Anaerocolumna chitinilytica: one gene and its partner. The protein of the gene in region 2 binds, or shares a complex with, the protein of the main gene of each other region. Links are inferred from orthologs where the notes say so. Each region holds a gene or a part of one and is shown on either strand. Other genes may lie near its edges.

Region 1 (3,249 bases), 960 kb from region 2 along the record:
AATCCTCATATTTTTCTATTTCCGCTTCATCTTCCTCTTCCAGTATCTTCTTAACACTTGTATAAGTCATTCGCCTGTCTACACAAATAACTGTTTCTGCAATTTCATGTCCGATTACCGTACCTTTATCATCTATATCCATGATACAACTTAAAGCTAATCTGTCACTGCCTGCATTCAGGGAGCAGATTCCGTTAGATAATTTATGAGGCAGCATCGGGATTACACGATCCACTAAATACACGCTGGTTCCACGGCTTAATGCTTCCTTATCCAAAGGCGTATTCTCCCTTACGTAATGGGAAACGTCCGCAATATGAACACCCAGATGATAGATATTACCTTCTTTTGAAAGAGTAATGGCGTCATCCAAATCTTTTGCATCTTCTCCGTCAATTGTTACCGTAGGAAGGTTTCTTAAATCTGTTCGTCCAACAAGCTCCGCTTTATCAATTTCTTCTTCTGTTGTCTCTACTTGATCTAACACTTCTTTCGGAAACTCCAAGGGCAGATTATAAGCTGCGATAACCGACTTGATATCAACTCCCGGGTCATTGATATGGCCCAGAATTTCTATGATTTTACCTTCCGGGTTCTTTAGTTTATCGCCAAAGTTCGTAAGTTTCACAACTACTTTATGTCCGTTAACAGCCCCTTTGGTATGCTCCTTTTGAATAAAGATATCTTTCCCGAATTTGGTATTATCGGGAATAACAAATCCATAATTCTTGCTTTGTTCAAAGGTACCTACAACGGTTGAATTACTGCGCTCCAATATCCGAAGGACTTCTCCTTCTTTTCTTTTACCTTTTTGCCCTTCTCTTACACTTACAAGTACCTTGTCATTATGAAGAGCCCCTTTTGTAGCATTCTCCGGTATAAAGATATCATCCTCTTCCCCTTCGACTATTACAAATCCAAACCCCCTCTGAGTACCTGAAAATGTTCCAGTTTTTGTATTATTATCCGATACCCTGTATTTGCCTGCATTATCCGCCTCAATTTTACCATCAGCGGCTAAAGCTTCCAGTACTTCTCTGAAATCACTTTTTTCATTTCTTGGTACCTGCAAAATTGTCGCCATTTCTTTTAATTTCATTGGTTTGTATTCTGTACTGCTTATAAATTCAAGCAGAATTTTTTTTCTTTCTTCTAATAATATTTTATCCATATATCCTCTTTCTTTTTAAATGCAATGTCATGATTATTCAGCTTAAATAAACTTCAGAATTAGTATTCCATAATTTTTAATTATAAAATCATCAGGGTTATATAATTTTATATTCAATTAGTGCCATTCTACTAGATTATTATTCTAAGTATACCATAATTCTCCTGTATTTAATACTGTATTTTTCTATATCCCATGATTAACGCTAGTGCTGAACATTAACAGCATAAAAATTTATAAAATAAAAAACATCCTTGAAACCATATGGGTTCAAGGATGTTTCTATCAACCTATCTTGAAGTTTAATTATATAACATTTAAAACGATGGAGAAAACGAAGAAAATAACACTAAGAGCGATGGTTGCTTTTAATAAACCACCTTCCTTGGATCTACTTCTGTTCTTGCCCCAATAAGTATCTGCTAAACCACTGATAGAACCGGAAAGACCGGCAGATTTACCTTCCTGTGCTAATACACATACGGATAATGCAAGGCACGCGAGCACAAATATAATAGTTACGATTATTTTTAATACTTCCATTACGACACCTCCTAACGCACTATTTTGATTATAACACAGGTCTATAAAAAAGACAACCTCTTAAGCTTATTTTTTGATTAACAGTGATTTTCCGGTCATTTCAACAGGTTTTGTCATACCCATCATCTCTATAAGGGTCGGTGCGATATCAGCCAGGCATCCGCCTTCTTTTAAACCGTATTCCTTATCATAATTTACAAGAATAAAAGGAACAGGATTGGTGGTATGAGCTGTAAAAGGTTCACCTGTCTCATAATCGATTAATTGTTCTACATTTCCATGGTCTGCACAGATAAACATCTGGCCGTTAACTTTAATCAGAGCATCATATACCTTGCCCACACAATCATCAATTGCTTCTACCGCTTTCACAGCCGCTTCAACAATACCGGTGTGACCAACCATATCAGGATTTGCAAAGTTAACGATAATAACATCATATTTTAAGGATTCAATTGCTTCAACTAATTTTTCAGCTACTGTGTAAGCGCTCATTTCAGGCTGTAAATCATAAGTTGCAACTTTAGGAGAACTAACGAGAATTCTCTCTTCACCTTCGTTCGGCACTTCCACACCACCATTAAAGAAGAAGGTTACATGGGCATATTTTTCAGTCTCTGCAATTCTAAGCTGTTTTAAATTATTCTCAGCAAGAAATTCTCCAAAGGTATGATTAATTCCAACTTTATGGAAAGCAACTAATTTATGTCCAATGGTAACATCATAATCGGTAAAGCATACATACGTTAAATCCATTCTGCCCTTAGCTCTTACAAAGCCTGTAAATTCATCATCACAGAATGCTCTGGTTATTTCCCTTGCACGGTCAGGTCTGAAGTTAAAGAAAATTACGGAATCTTTTTCTTTTATTACAGCAACCGGTTTACCATTCTCTGTCACTACTGCAGGTACTACAAATTCATCATTTACTTCTTTATCATAAGAAGCCTGAATAGCTTCCGGGGCGCTTACTGCCTCTACTCCTTCACCATTAGCTAAAGCACGGTAAGCTTTTTCTACTCTATCCCAACGATTGTCACGGTCCATAGCGTAGTAACGTCCCATAACAGAAGCAACCTTACCAACTCCAAGTTCTTGCATTTTCTCTTCCAGAGCAATAACATAACCTTTACCGGAAGTCGGAGGAGTATCTCTTCCATCTAAGAAAGCATGCACATAAACATTCTGAATGCCTTCTCTTTTAGCCATCTCCAGTAAACCATAGACATGTGTGATATGGCTGTGTACACCGCCATCAGATAAAAGGCCGAATAAATGAAGATCCGAATTATTTACTTTGCAGTTTTCCATTGCCTGCTTTAATGCTTCATTCTGAAAGAAATCTCCATCCTGGATTTCTTTTGTAATTCTTGTTAACTCCTGATAAATAATTCTTCCGGCACCCATATTCAGATGACCAACTTCGGAATTACCCATCTGACCATCCGGAAGTCCTACTGCCAGACCGCTGGCATATCCTTTTTCCCAAGGATACTCCGCCATTATTTTATCCATTACAGGCCTTTTTGCTAATT
Region 2 (3,259 bases):
TGCTGGTGGTCCTGCACGTAACGTATTAGAGCTTGCCGGATTCAAGAACATCCGTACAAAATCACTTGGCTCCAATAACAAGCAGAACGTAGTTCTGGCAACTATTGATGGATTAAGCCAGTTAAAGACACCCGAGGAAGTTGCTAAACTCCGCGGTATCACTGTAGAAGAGCTGTTAGGCTAAGGAGGTCTTAAGATGGCAGATAAATTAAAAATTACTTTAGTAAAGTCTACAATCAGCTCAATTCCTAAGCACAAGAAAACAGTGGAAGCATTAGGACTTAAGAAGCTCCACAAAACGGTAGAATTACCCGATAATGCATGTGTAAGAGGAATGGTTGATCAGGTAAGACATTTAGTAAAAGTGGAAGAAATATAATCCAAAAATAGTAAGGAGGTGTACTAGATGAATTTATCAGAATTAAGACCGGCAGAAGGTTCCAAACAAAGCGGAAACTTCAGAAGAGGCCGTGGACATGGTTCAGGTAATGGTAAGACTGCAGGTAAAGGACATAAAGGACAGAAGGCACGTTCCGGCGCACCCAGAGTAGGTTTCGAAGGTGGTCAGACACCTTTTATCAGAACCTTACCAAAGAGAGGTTTTACTAATAGAAACACAAAAGAAATCGTAGCAATCAACGTAGACAGACTGAATGTTTTTGAAGATGGTTCTGTAGTTACAATAGATTCCTTAATGGAATACGGCATTGTAAGGAACCCAAGAGATGGTGTTAAGATCCTAGGAAATGGAGAACTTACTAAGAAGCTTGACGTAAAAGTATCTGCATTCAGCGAATCTGCTGCAGAGAAAATAAAAGCTCTTGGTGGAAATGCTGAGGTGATTTAGGAGATGTTTAAAACAATCCGAAATGCTTTTAAGATTAAAGATATAAGAAATAAGTTAGTGTTCACTTTAATTGCATTAATTATAGTAAGAATTGGCTGTCAGCTCCCTGTACCTGAAATAAACAGGGAGTATTTCTCCCAATGGGTTGGCAGTCAGACTTCATTAGGTTTCTTTGATACTTTAACTGGTGGCTCTTTCACTCGGATGTCAATACTTGCTCTGAATATTACACCTTACATTACAGCATCCATCATTATGCAGCTTCTTACTATTGCTATTCCTAAATTGGAAGAGCTGCAAAAAGACGGTGAAGACGGAAGAAAGAAAATCGCCGAGTTTACACGTTACCTGAATGTTGCTTTATCCTTAATTGAATCCATCGCTATGGCAATTGGATTTGGTAGATCAGGATTACTTATCGGCGGTATTACTTTCTCTAACGTAGTAATTATTGTAGCTACTTTAACAGCAGGTTCTACCTTCCTGATGTGGTTAGGTGAAAGAATTACAGAAAAAGGCGTTGGAAATGGTATCTCAATTGTCCTTTTAATTAATATCATTGCAAAGTTGCCAAGCGACTTCACAAACCTTTTCAGAACCTTTGTTACCGGTGCTGCCAGTGTAATTAACGGTATTATAGGTGCAGTTATAATCATCTTAGTAACTGTATTTGTAATTGCATTTGTAGTTTTACTGCAGAGTGCTCAGAGAAAAATCCCTGTTCAATATGCAAAAAAAGTACAAGGTAGAAAAATGGTTGGTGGACAATCCTCCCATATTCCTTTAAAAGTAAATACCGCAGGTGTTATCCCGGTAATTTTTGCCGGTTCTATCATGCAGTTCCCTATCGTTGTATCTTCCTTCTTTGGAGTACAGCCTGCAAGAGCTCATGTATGGCCTAAGATATTATACTTATTAAACCAGAATAACTGGTGCGATTTCACAAGTTTTGGTGAGTTTAAGTATACCCTAGGATTACTAATGTATATTGTTTTAATCATCTTCTTTGCTTATTTCTATACTTCAATTACTTTTAATCCACTTGAAGTATCTAATAATATGAAGAAACAGGGAGGCTTTGTACCTGGCATTCGTCCTGGTAAGCCTACGACAGAATATCTTACAAAAGTTGTGAATAACGTAATTTTAATCGGTGCAATCGGCTTAACCATTGTTTCTGTAGTTCCCATTTTCTTCTCAGGAGCATTTAATGCAACGGTATCTTTTGGTGGTACATCCATCATCATTATCGTTGGTGTTGTTCTGGATACTATGAAGCAGATTGAATCTCAGATGTTAGTACGTCATTACAAAGGATTCTTAAATGATTAATAAAATATAGAACAGCTGCAGGCGGGGCACAGCCCCGCCATTTGCAGATTTCTTGTAGAAGGGAGTAACACAATGAAGATCATTATGTTAGGCGCACCAGGCGCTGGTAAAGGAACACAGGCTAAAAAAATAGCAGAAAAGTTCAAGGTCCCTCATATTTCAACAGGTGATATTTTTAGAGCTAATATCAAGAATGGCACAGAACTAGGTAATAAGGCAAAGGTTTATATGGACCAGGGCCTTTTAGTACCCGATGAACTTGTAGTTGACCTTGTAGTTGACAGAGTAAAACAGGCAGACTGTGAAAAAGGTTATATACTGGATGGATTCCCTAGAACAATTCCTCAGGCAGAGTCATTAGATAAGGCTCTTCTTGCTATTGGCGAGAAAGTAGACTATGCCATTAATGTTGAAGTGCCCGATGGTGATATCGTAGAGAGAATGGCTGGAAGAAGAGCTTGCTTAAATTGCGGAGCTACTTACCATCTTGTAAATATTCCTACCAAAGTTGAAGGAATCTGCGATGTTTGCGGTAGTGAAATCGTATTAAGAGAGGATGATAAGCCGGAGACAGTTTTAAAACGTCTTGAGGTATATCATAATCAGACTCAGCCGTTAATCGATTATTATAACAAGCAGGGAATTTTAAAAGAAGTAGACGGAAGAAAGACCATGTCTGATACTTTTGAAGATATCCTGGAAATACTCAAATAATGAAAGAAACAGATGCAGGGAGAGCTTATGTCAGTAACAATTAAGTCAGAAAGAGAAATTGGTTTAATGCGGGAGGCCGGGAAAATACTTTCAGCCGTCCATGAAGAACTAAGAGCAATTATAGTACCGGGGATAACTACCATTGATATTGATAAAAAGGCACGGGAGTTAATAAAGGGATATAATTGTATACCCTCCTTTCTTAATTACAACGGCTATCCTGCATCTGTCTGTGTTTCCGTAAATAATCAGGTGGTTCATGGAATCCCCTCCAAGGGAAGAGTATTAGTAGATGGAGATATTGTAAGCTTGGATGCTGGTGTGATATACAAAGGATATCATTCAGACGCCGCAAGAACCTGGGCA

Evidence for each region.
Region 1: the proteins of secY (region 2) and secG are in contact, whole or in part, in a crystal structure (PDB 5AWW), measured with the Thermus thermophilus proteins. The link is inferred for Anaerocolumna chitinilytica from one-to-one orthologs. Residues at the interface, in WP_096411648.1 of Thermus thermophilus: Leu14, Gln16, Arg17, Phe20, Ile34, Pro35, Pro37, Ile72, Arg108, Arg109, Asn112, Gln113, Arg116, Ile117, Ile120, Pro145, Gly146, Trp147, Phe152, Phe155, Val156, Val159, Thr160, Val162, Ala163, Gly164, Ala166, Leu167, Trp170, Glu173; in WP_223903268.1 of Thermus thermophilus: Tyr5, Ile9, Tyr12, Leu13, Ala16, Leu19, Val20, Val23, Leu24, Gln26, Glu27, Pro28, Gln30, Gly31, Ala32, Asp34, Leu35, Met36, Gly37, Gly38, Ser39, Ala40, Asp41, Leu42, Phe43, Ala45, Arg46, Val48, Tyr53, Thr56.

Annotation. Positions count from the first base shown.
Region 1 is NZ_AP023368.1:4,089,634-4,092,882, forward strand. The notes cover bases 97-3,014. They hold secG (preprotein translocase subunit SecG), read right to left. Parts: upstream 1,715-3,014; coding sequence 1,478-1,714; downstream 97-1,477. Other genes in these bases: rnr (ribonuclease R), read right to left, coding at 97-1,171; gpmI (2,3-bisphosphoglycerate-independent phosphoglycerate mutase), read right to left, coding at 1,781-3,014. Outside these bases: more of rnr, read right to left, coding at 1-96; more of gpmI, read right to left, coding at 3,015-3,249. UniProt on the Bacillus subtilis protein: Involved in protein export. Participates in an early event of protein translocation.
Region 2 is NZ_AP023368.1:5,048,346-5,051,604, reverse strand. What follows is about bases 87-3,014. They hold secY (preprotein translocase subunit SecY), read left to right. Parts: upstream 87-850; coding sequence 851-2,179; downstream 2,180-3,014. Other genes in these bases: map (type I methionyl aminopeptidase), read left to right, coding at 2,921-3,014; bsdcttw_RS22015 (adenylate kinase), read left to right, coding at 2,252-2,893; rplO (50S ribosomal protein L15), read left to right, coding at 407-847; rpmD (50S ribosomal protein L30), read left to right, coding at 197-379; rpsE (30S ribosomal protein S5), read left to right, coding at 87-184. In the rest of the region: more of rpsE, read left to right, coding at 1-86; more of map, read left to right, coding at 3,015-3,259. UniProt on the Bacillus subtilis protein: The central subunit of the protein translocation channel SecYEG. Consists of two halves formed by TMs 1-5 and 6-10.